DNA from 3 places in the Sphingomonas sp. PP-CC-3A-396 genome. Region 1 is predicted to be linked to each of the others. Evidence: riboswitches for the same ligand, from Rfam matches in the RefSeq annotation. Region 1 holds a riboswitch; each other region holds the start of a gene.
What was found. A riboswitch is a leader RNA that binds a small molecule or an ion and turns the genes downstream of it on or off. The one in region 1 is predicted to bind cobalamin.
Positions count from the first base shown of each region.

Region 2: another riboswitch for cobalamin. It lies ahead of C8J40_RS01755 (TonB-dependent receptor); the one in region 1 lies ahead of C8J40_RS07175 (HoxN/HupN/NixA family nickel/cobalt transporter).
Region 3: another riboswitch for cobalamin. It lies ahead of C8J40_RS10720 (DUF1636 domain-containing protein); the one in region 1 lies ahead of C8J40_RS07175 (HoxN/HupN/NixA family nickel/cobalt transporter).

Region 1 covers NZ_SLYF01000003.1:205,500-208,768, reverse strand. The annotation lists gene cobW (cobalamin biosynthesis protein CobW) at 1-44, opposite strand, end outside; cobalamin riboswitch at 150-364, opposite strand; gene C8J40_RS07175 (HoxN/HupN/NixA family nickel/cobalt transporter) at 418-1,407, opposite strand; cobalamin riboswitch at 1,649-1,867, opposite strand; gene C8J40_RS07170 (PepSY-associated TM helix domain-containing protein) at 1,898-3,034, opposite strand; gene C8J40_RS07165 (TonB-dependent receptor) at 3,034-3,269, opposite strand, start outside.
Region 2 covers NZ_SLYF01000001.1:382,590-385,858, forward strand. The annotation lists gene C8J40_RS01755 (TonB-dependent receptor) at 1-1,574, opposite strand, end outside; cobalamin riboswitch at 1,689-1,888, opposite strand; gene C8J40_RS01760 (TonB-dependent receptor) at 2,205-3,269, opposite strand, start outside.
Region 3 covers NZ_SLYF01000005.1:13,040-16,308, forward strand. The annotation lists gene C8J40_RS10710 (histidine phosphatase family protein) at 1-455, opposite strand, end outside; gene cobT (nicotinate-nucleotide--dimethylbenzimidazole phosphoribosyltransferase) at 452-1,465, opposite strand; gene C8J40_RS10720 (DUF1636 domain-containing protein) at 1,462-1,869, opposite strand; cobalamin riboswitch at 2,041-2,237, opposite strand; gene cobO (cob(I)yrinic acid a,c-diamide adenosyltransferase) at 2,400-3,005, opposite strand; gene C8J40_RS10730 (NAD(P)/FAD-dependent oxidoreductase) at 3,073-3,269, shown strand, end outside.

The DNA of each region.
Region 1 (3,269 bases):
AAGCCGGTGACGATGGTGACGGGGACCTTTGAAAGATCGGACATGATTATTTCCTCGACGTCTGAAGCACACGCACGCACGACCTTTCGGCCGCACGCGTTCGTCGCTCAGACGGAGTACCGTGCCGCGACCATCCCCTGGATCGTAGCAAGAGCGACCATAACGCTGGCAGGTCTCCTGGCTCGCGGGTCGAGGCTCGACGTACGCCTTCCCAGGTTTCCCCAGTGGCTGCCCTCCGAAACGAAGGACGTGTGCGTCTCGCTCACCGCTTACAGTTGCAGGGACAGCCGCGGCATTGGGAGGACTCCTCCCGCACCGCATTCCCATTCAAGCCCTTTCGGGCACCGGCGCGATCTATGAGGTTCGGTGCAACCGAGCCTCGGGGGTGGGTTAGAGGACTTTCCGCCACGCCGCCAGCTATCCGTGTACGACCTCGATCTCATCGAAGCGTTTCCAGCGGTAGATGGCGAAGCTCAGGACCCAGCACAGCACGAACAGGCCGATGATCGCGAAGCCCAGGCCGTTGAAGTTCTCGCCGAGTGCGGCTGCCAGATCCCAGATGCCGCCGGTCAGGCCGAGCTTTGCGCCAAGCAGCGCGAGCGTCTCGATCCCGCCGATCGCTATCGCGACGATCGCGGAGATCAGCGTGATGGTGATGTTGTAATAAAGTTTGCGGATCGGCTTCACGAACGCCCATTCGTACGCGCCGAGCATGACGACGCCGTCTGCGGTGTCGACTAGCGCCATGCCGGTCGCGAACAGCACGGGGAGTACGAGGACGGTGCCGATCGAAAGCCCGTCTGCGGCCTGGCTCGCGGAAAGGCCCAGGATCGCGACCTCCGTGGCGGTGTCGAACCCGAGCCCGAACAGGAAGCCGAGCGGGGCCATGTGCCAGCTCCGCGTGACGAGCCGAAACATCGGTCGGAACAGCCGCGCGAGCAGCCCCCGGTTGCCGAGCAGCAGGTCCAGGTCCTCCTCGACATAAATACCGCCGCTGCGGACATGACCGAAGGTGCGCCAGACCGAGCGCAATATGATCAGGTTCATCGCCGCGATCGTGAACAGGAACACGGCGGAAGTGACGGTGGCGACCACGCCGCCGACCTGCTTGAACGCCTCGAACTGCGACAGCGCACTGGCGGTGAGCGCGATCGCGACGGCGGCGATCAGCACGATCCCCGAATGGCCGATCGCGAACCAAAAGCCGACCGCGATCGGCCGCTGGCCGTCCTGCATGAGCTTCCGCGTCACGTTGTCGATCGCGGCGATGTGATCCGCGTCGACGGCGTGGCGCAGACCCAGGCCCCAGGCGAGCAGCGCCGTGCCGAGCATCAGCGGCTGCGCGTGGAACAGCGAGAACGCCCAGGACCACGCCGCGATGTTGGCCACGATCAGGCCTAAGAACATCCAGCCGATGCGCTTGCGTGTCGAAACTCGCGTCGGTCGCTCAATCGTTAAAGTCGTCATGCAATAGCCCCGCAGCGTCCGACGAGGACGGGGGCCTGCCGCGAACGGCCGGGCCATACGACGACCGGACGCCATGAGCGGCCGACGCACGACGCCGATGCGGCCCCCGCCACATGGTCGTCGCTCAGCCAGTGTCACGCAGGCGGCGTTCACCGTGCCTCGGTCACCCCCTGGACCGGGACAAGAGCGACCAGACGCCGGCAGGTCTCCTGGCTCGCGGGTCAAGGCTCGGCGCACCGCCTTCCCAGTCCTTTCGGCCCAGTGGCTGCCCTCGCAAAGAGGGCTCGTGCGCTTCGCTCGCCGCTTACAGTTGCAGGGACAGCCGCGGCATAAGACGGCGAACCGTCCGCACCGCATTCCCAATCAAGCCCTTCCGGGCGCCGACGCGATCTAGCGAGCCACCGGTAGAACCGGCCGCTCGGACGTCGTGCTAGCCGGGTTCGTGCCGGGTGCCAATCGTCCTTTGCGGGTGCCGCCGTCGTTGCCAGCGCAGCACGCCGGTTACGAACAGCGCGATCGGGACGATCCCGGCGGCGAAGGCGAGGACGCGTCCTGGCAGTCCGAACGCCTCGCCGCCGTGCAGCGGGTGGAGCCAGTTCATCACGATGTCGCCGCGTGTCTCGGCGAGGCCGTCGCGGGTCGCGAGGATGGCGCCGGTATAAGGATCGAGCCAGACGTTGGTGCGCGGAAAGCGGCGGCTTGGCTCGCCGTCCTGTGCGAGATTGATCCGCGTGGTGCCGGTCGGCGAGGCGGGAGTTTCGATCCAGGCGAGTGCGGCACCGGGAAAGCGGCGCTCGGCAACTGTGACCAGTCGGTCGACGGGAAGGCGGTCTCCGTTCGGAAAGACCATCAGCGGCGGCATCTGATATAGCGGTGAGGCGCGGGCGATTACGGAGCGCGTCTGGTCGGGGAGGTCTAGCATCACCCCGGTCGCGGTGACGACGAGCAGCAGGACCGCGCCGGCCACACCGATCAGCTTGTGCCAGTCGTACAGCCGGCGGATCGGCGCGGCGTCGCGCTTGAAGCGGAGCGCGCGCCACCAGCCGCCGGGGCGCGGCCACCATGCCCAGATCCCGCTGGCGATCATCAGCAGCATGACGATCCCCGCAATCCCCATGACGATGCCGCCGGGTTTTTCCAGCAGCAGCCGGTAATGCAGGTCGTAGATCCAGGTGACGATCGTATCGCCCCAGAAGCCGGTGCGGATCGTTGTCAGCCGCACCGGGTCGATCCAGGCAAGCAGGGGCGCGAAGTCGCGACCGGTGGTTTCCTTGGGCTTATAATAGCGGACCGGGATCGCGCCGCCGTCCGTCGTCACCTCGATCCGCCATGCGCCGGTGCGGGCGGGATGCTCGCGGTGGAGCGTGTCGACGACCGCCTGCCACGATACCGACCGCGCACCGTCCGGTATCGCGCGCAACGCCGGGCTGAGCGCTGCGTCGATCTCCGGATAGAAGACGAGGATGCTGCCGGTCAGCCCGGCGAACGCGAACAGCGCGCCGATCGACAGCCCCAGCCAGAGGTGGATGCGCCGCACGATCACGCGCAGCGGTGGCCGGCGTGTCATCAGAGCGTCAACCGGACCGCGCCGAACAGCGATCTTGGATCGGCCGGTGCGTGGAGCCGCTGCGTGCCGTCGTACCAGACATATTCGTAGCGCTCGTTCGCCAGGTTCTTGAGTTGCGCGGAGATCTCGATCGTCGGCGTCAGCTTGTACGCTACCTCCGCGTTGAGCACGACATAATCGCCGTAGCGTCCCTGCGTGTTGGCGGGGTTGAGTTCGTAGCTCGACTGGCCGTTGC
Region 2 (3,269 bases), on a different contig from region 1:
TTCTCGGTGTCGATATAGCTGTAGTTCGCGGTCAGCGTCAGCGCGTCGACCGGGCGCAGCGCCAAGGTGAACTCGACGCCGTCCGCCTCGGCGCGGGCGATGTTGTCATAGACGCCGAACGGGCGGCCGACGCAGATCGAACCGGCGGTCACCTGCTCCGCCGGGCTGCAATCGCGGAAGTCGATCTGGTTGCGCGTACGGCGGTTGAAATAGGTCACGCTTGCGCGGACCCGGTTGTCGAGGAACGCCTGCTCGACCCCGACGTCGAAGTTGCGCGCGGTCTCCGGATCGAGGCCGCGATTCCCGTAGTCGGAGAAGAGCTGGTACAGGGTCGGTGCCTTGAAGCCTTCGCCATAGCTTGCGCGGATCGTCGTGCCGGTGCGCAACGCCAGCGCCGCGTTCGCGCCGAATGTGGTGTGGCTGCCAAAATCGTCGTGATCGTCGTTGCGGACGCCGCCGGTGATGGTGAGGATATCGAGCGGCTTGACGATCAGCTGGCCGTAAACGCTGGTGATGCCGGTATCCGCGAAGGTGAAGCCGTCGTTGAAGCGGCTGTTCTCGCGCTCGAAGCCGGCGACCACGCGGACCTGGTCGAGCGGGCGGAAGTCGCCTTGGTATTCGTAGCGTTCGCTGCGGCCGCGGCCGATGAAGGTCGGATCGCTGCCGAAGCTCGGGTCGTAATTGTCGCGGTTGATGTCGGCGATCGTGAACGCGACGCGGTTGTTGAACCGGCCATCGGCGAAGTTCGCGTGCAGCCCGGCATAGCCGTAAGCCTCGCGCGTCTTCGAATATTCGGGCGTGTCGGCTAGCACGTAATCGGGCGCTGGGAAGCCGTCGATCTCGACGCGGCTGTCGGCGAAATAGCCGCGCAGGTCGAGGCCGATGCCCGGCGCGAACTCGACGCCCACGCGCCCGGTCGCGCCATATTGGCGATAGCCGTCGCGCTCGGTGCCGCTGGCGGCGGACGAGATGCCGTCGGTGCGCAGATAGCCGCCGGTCAGCGAGCCTGATACCGGACCGGTCTTGCCCGACACGCCCGCGCTGGCGAACACGCTGTCGGCATAGCCATATTCGGCGTTGGCGCGCGCTTGGACGCCTTCGGTTGGCGCGGCGGTGATGATGTTGACGACGCCGCCGATTGCCTGGCTGCCCCATGGCACCGAGTTCGGGCCGCGCAACACCTCGATCCGCTCGACCGAGCTCGACAGGAGATTGCCGAAGTTGAAGCCGCCGCCGGTCGACGAGGGATCGTTGACGCGGACGCCGTCGATCACGACGAGCGTCTGGTCCGCCTCGGCGCCGCGGATACGGACGCTGGTCAGCGCGCCGATGGTGCCATTGCGCGTTACCGTCACGCCCGGCGTGGTCGCGAGCAGATCGGAGACGATAACGGTCTGGCGGCGCTCGATCTCGGCGCGGTCGATGACGGTGACGGCCTGGCCGATCTCGCTCAGCGGTTGCGCGGCGCGGGTTGCGGTGACGACGACTTCGGGCGCGTCGGGATCGGGGATGGTCTGGGCATAAGCGGGCGCTGCGATCGCCGCGGCGCCGAGCAGAAGGAAGAATTTCGTCATGGGTACGTCCTAAGCAGAACCGCCTGCGACCATTCGCGGGGCGGCCAGACGTCTCTCGCTCGAGGAAACCCGGCTGGACCGGAGCACTCGTCCGCGCCGGACACCCGCCCGCGCAGTGGATCGACCGTGAAAGGCAGGTCTCCTGGCTTCCGGGTCATCGCGCCCACCCCGCCTTCCCAGGTCGAAACCCAGTGGCATATTCGGGGTGGCCGCTATCCGGTCACAGTTGCGGGTACAGCGCCGGTCTTGCGGATTCCCGCGCACCGACTTCCCTTTTGATCCCGTCGCCGGGAACCCTTCACGGGAGTGGCATTAGTCGCACGCCAGACACGGGTCAACGCAGCGCCTACTCATGCTCCCCACCCGGGGCGTGGTTCAGTAGACTCATGGTCTATCGCACCACCCCGGCGAAGGCCGGGGCCCAAGTGGGGAACGGCGATAACCGAGCGCAGTGCCCCGTTATTTCCACCTTTCCAATTGGGCCCCGGCCTTCGCCGGGGTGGTGACTAGTACCAAATAGTGACGTTCCCCGAAATTGTTCTCCCGCGAAGGCGGGAGCCCAGACTGGGTCCCCGCCTTCGCGGGGAAACATGCTGTCTTCGTTTCTCTTGGCAAGCGACGGATCGAATATCAACGCCCGCCGTAGCGCAGCCCCACCCAGATTGTCCGCGGCGTGGCGCGCTCGACGATGTTGGCGCCGCTGATCCCTGCCTCGACGCGCTCGTTGAGGAAATTCTCCGCCCGAAACTCGGCAACCAGCGAGCGCAGGATCGGCAGCGCGGCATAGGCATCCAGTGTCGTCGCGGCCCTAAGCACCCGCGTATTCTGGTCGTCGTCGAACTGTCGGCCGACATGCCGCACGGTCAGCGACAGCGCCGCAGCATCGTGCCGCCAGTCGACCGTCCCCGACACTTGGTCGCGCGGGGTCTGCGCTGGTCGCAAGCCGTCCAGAGCGGCGGTGATCCCCGAACCCTCGACCTTCGAGTTCGTGTGCGACCACGATGCTTGCACGCCCAGCGGACCCGGTCGATACGACGCATCCAGTTCGAAGCCATGCGCGCGGATCCCATCGAGGTTCTGGCGGACGCGGTAGGTGGCGACCCCGGGCAGCACCTGCGGCGGGTTGGTCGTCGTGACGTTGGCAATCGCGTTCTTCAGCCGGTTGTAGAAATAGGTCGCGGCGATGCTCACGCCCGGTGCCGGCGTCAGCGTGACGCCACCCTCGACCCCGGTCAGTCGCTCCGGCGACAGCAACGCGTTCGCCGCGGTCGCGTCGTTGCCGACCCGGAACGGGCGGTACAGTTCGTTGAGCGTCGGCAGTCGCCATCCGCGATAGCCGGCGGCCCGCAGCGTGACCGCCTCGATAGGCTGATACGCGACGCCTGCCCGCCCGGTAGTCTCGCTGCCGTCGCGGTTCGCGTAGCGCAGGTCGGTCAGCGCCGCGCCGGTCGCGAGCGGCCGTTCCGTCAGATAGCCGCCATCGATCGACCACCAATCGACCCGCCCACCTAGGCTGAACGTGAGGTAGCCCGCGACGAGGCTTCCATCGGCGAACACGCCGGTCGTCGTCGTACTCCCGCCAGCTTCCCGCCGCCGCGTCGGCGCCGCGTTGACGAACGTATAGAGCTCCTGCGTCTTGCCGCTCACGTCGCGGATATCCGCGCCCAGCCTGAGCGTGATGCTCTCGCCCAGCGG
Region 3 (3,269 bases), on a different contig from region 1:
CACAACTCCGCGAGCGCCGCCCGGATCGCGCCGCCGTGCGTCACGACGAGTGTCGAGACCTGCGGCATCGCGGCCAGTGCCTGCGCGACCCGGTCCTGCAACGCGGACCAGCGTTCGCCATCCGGCGGTGGTGACGCATCGGGATCGTCGTAGAATGCGGCCAATTCGGCGGGATCGATTGCCGCCGGGGCCAGCCCGTCCCATGCCCCGAAATCGAGTTCGCGCCAGCGTGGGTCGACCTCGACCGCAACGCCTCGCGGTTCACCGATCGCCGCCGCACAGGCGCGTGCGCGGATCAGATCGGAGGCCTTGATCCGTTCGATCGCAAGACTCTCGGCGCGTGCCATACAGGCGGCAATCCCTCCCTCGGTCACCGGGTCGTCGGTCCGTCCGAGCATTCGCCCCGCCACTTCAAGCGCCCCGTGCCGCATCAGGTGCAGCATGTACGCACTCACGCAGCCGAAACGCCCGCCTCGGCGAACGTCGCCATCTCTGCATGCGCGGCCAGAGCGGCCCGGACGAGCAACGTCGCCGTCGCAGCACCGCTCGCCTCGCCCAGCCGCATCCCGAGCGAGAGCAACGGCTCGAGCCCCATTCGCTCGAGCAAAAGATGATGCCCCGGCTCGGCCGAGACATGTCCGGCAAGGCAATGCGCGAGAATGTCGGGACACGCCGCAGCCAAGGGCGCGACCGCCGCACAGCAGATGAACCCGTCGAGCATCACCGGCACGCCCGCCAGTCGCGCGGCAACCACCGCGCCTGCGATCGCCGCCAACTCGCGCCCACCGAGCCGCCGCAAGATCTCGAACGGCGTGCTCAGCCCGTCCCGGTGCAGCGCGACCCCGGCTTCGACCACCGCGATCTTCCGCGCGATGCCCTCATCGTCGACCCCCGTGCCCGGCCCGACCCAGTCGCTCGCCGACCCGCCGAAGCTCGCCAGACACAGCGCCGCGGCGGTCGTCGAATTGCCGATCCCCATTTCGCCGAGTACAATCAGGTCCGGCGCATCTGTGACCGCCGCCGCGCCCGCGTTCAACGCGGCAAGGCATTCGTCCTCCGACATCGCCGGGGCTTGCGTGAAATCCGCCGTCGGTCGGTCGAGATCGAGCGATACGATCTTCAGCTCAAGGCCCGCCGCCCGCGACAGCGCGTTGATCGCCGCGCCGCCATGCTCGAAATTGGCGACCATCTGCGCGGTGACCGAGGCCGGAAACGCACTCACACCTCGCGCGACGACGCCGTGGTTGCCCGCGAATACCACCGCGCTCCCGCGATCGAGCCGGGGCAGCGGGTTACCCTGCCAGCCGGCCATGAACACCGCTATATCCTCCAGCCGCCCCAGCGAGCCCGGCGGCTTGGTCAGTTCGCCTTGTCGGACGATCGCCGCGGATCGCGCCGCCGCGTCCGCCTGCGGCAAGCCGCGCAAGGCCGCCAGAAACCCGGCAGGCGTCGCGAACGCGGTCATTCGACGACGAAGCCGGCGGGCGGCGTGCGGGTGATGAAATGCCCCTTCACGCCCTGCGGCCATTGCTTGAACGGCACCTGCCCGAACGCGCTCTCACCGTAGAGCCGCGCGTAATCGAGGATCGCGCGCGCGGCGTCTTCGGTCGGTTCGAACCGGCCGAGCACATAGCCGACCTTGGCGGGTGCGCGCAGGTGGATCGTGCAGAAATCCTGGCATGCGAACAGGCACGGCATCTCCTGCACCGCGACGTCGGCATAGGCCGGATCGCTCGCCTGCACCGCCTTCAACGCGCTGACCAGCCGCGCGCCGCCGCGAACGCCTTCGCCGTCGTCACGCGCATCGGCGGAATGGCGGCACGTGTTGCACGCGACCACCGCGACGCCGCCTTCGACCGGCTTCAACATGTCCGTTCCCGGACGATCACAGAACGATTTATACTAGGCATAGGAACCCCTTCGGACAGTCGATCCCGCACCGCGCGAAGGGCGAAAGGCGCACGCCTCCAGCCTCCGCGCGACGCGAAGCGATGTCGTCGCTCGGGGTGTTACCCGTCCGTTCGGCGCACCCTGGCCGGACGAAAGACGACCGCGACGGGCAGGTCTCCTGGCTCGCGGGTCAACGCCGTCCGCGCCGCCTTCTCGGGAGTATCCCAATGGCATGAGGCACGATGGCTCGCCGCGTACAGTTGCAGGGGCAGCCGGGTGTTTCCCGTTCCCGTTTTCATTTCCCTACGCGTTGCCGCCTCGGGAAAACCTGTCGCGGGTTGAGCGATACGCGTACGATCGACCGTAGACAAGCCGCCTCTAATCCTCCCCTGACGGGGGAGGTGGCAGCCCGTTTGGGCTGACGGAGGGGTGACCCGCCGTCGTGATCGCAATACCCCTTCGTCTGGCAAGCGCCAGCCACCTCCCCCCGCAAGGGGAGGATCAAGAAGTCAGAACTCCACGCCAGCCTGCGCCTTCACCCCCGACCGGAACGGATGCTTCACCTGCGTCATCTCGGTCACAAGATCCGCCATCTCGATCAGCGCATCCGGCGCATTCCGCCCGGTGATCACGACATGCGTCATCTCCGGCTTTGCCGCCAACACAGCGAGCACCTCGTCGACCGGCAGATACTCATAGCGCAACACGATGTTCAGCTCGTCCGTCACCACCATCGCATAGGACGGGTCCGCGATCATTCGCTTGACCTCGTCCCACGCCTCGCGCGCCACTGCGATATCCCGCGCGCGATCCTGCGTATCCCAGGTGAAGCCCTCGCCCATCGGCTTGAACTCGCACAGGTCCGGGAACGCGTCGAAGATCGCCTTCTCGCCGGTCGCCATCGCGCCCTTGACGAACTGCACCAAGCCGACCTTGCGCCCATGCCCGATCATCCGCACCGCCATGCCGAACGCCGCGGTCGACTTGCCCTTGCCCTTGCCGGTGTGGACGATGATCAGGCCCTTCTCGATCGTCTTGCTCGCGACGATCTTATCATGGACCTCCTTGCGCTTGGCGCTCTTGGCATTCTGCTCGTCGTCGGTCCGCATGATCATGTCCTCTCGCGCTCGCGCCCTGTACTGCCGATGGCGGATCGCGCCGCGCGGCGCTAGAGCGACCGACATGCTCCGCATCACCGACCTCAAGCTCCCGCTCAACCACGCCGACGAAGCGCTCCCCGCCGCGATCCGCGATCGCCTGCGCGTCACCCCGCGCGACCTGATCCGCTACACCATCGCCAGACGCGCGCACGATGCCCGCGACAAGATGGACATCCAGCTCGTCTATTCGGTCGACGTCACGCTGAAGAACGAGGACAC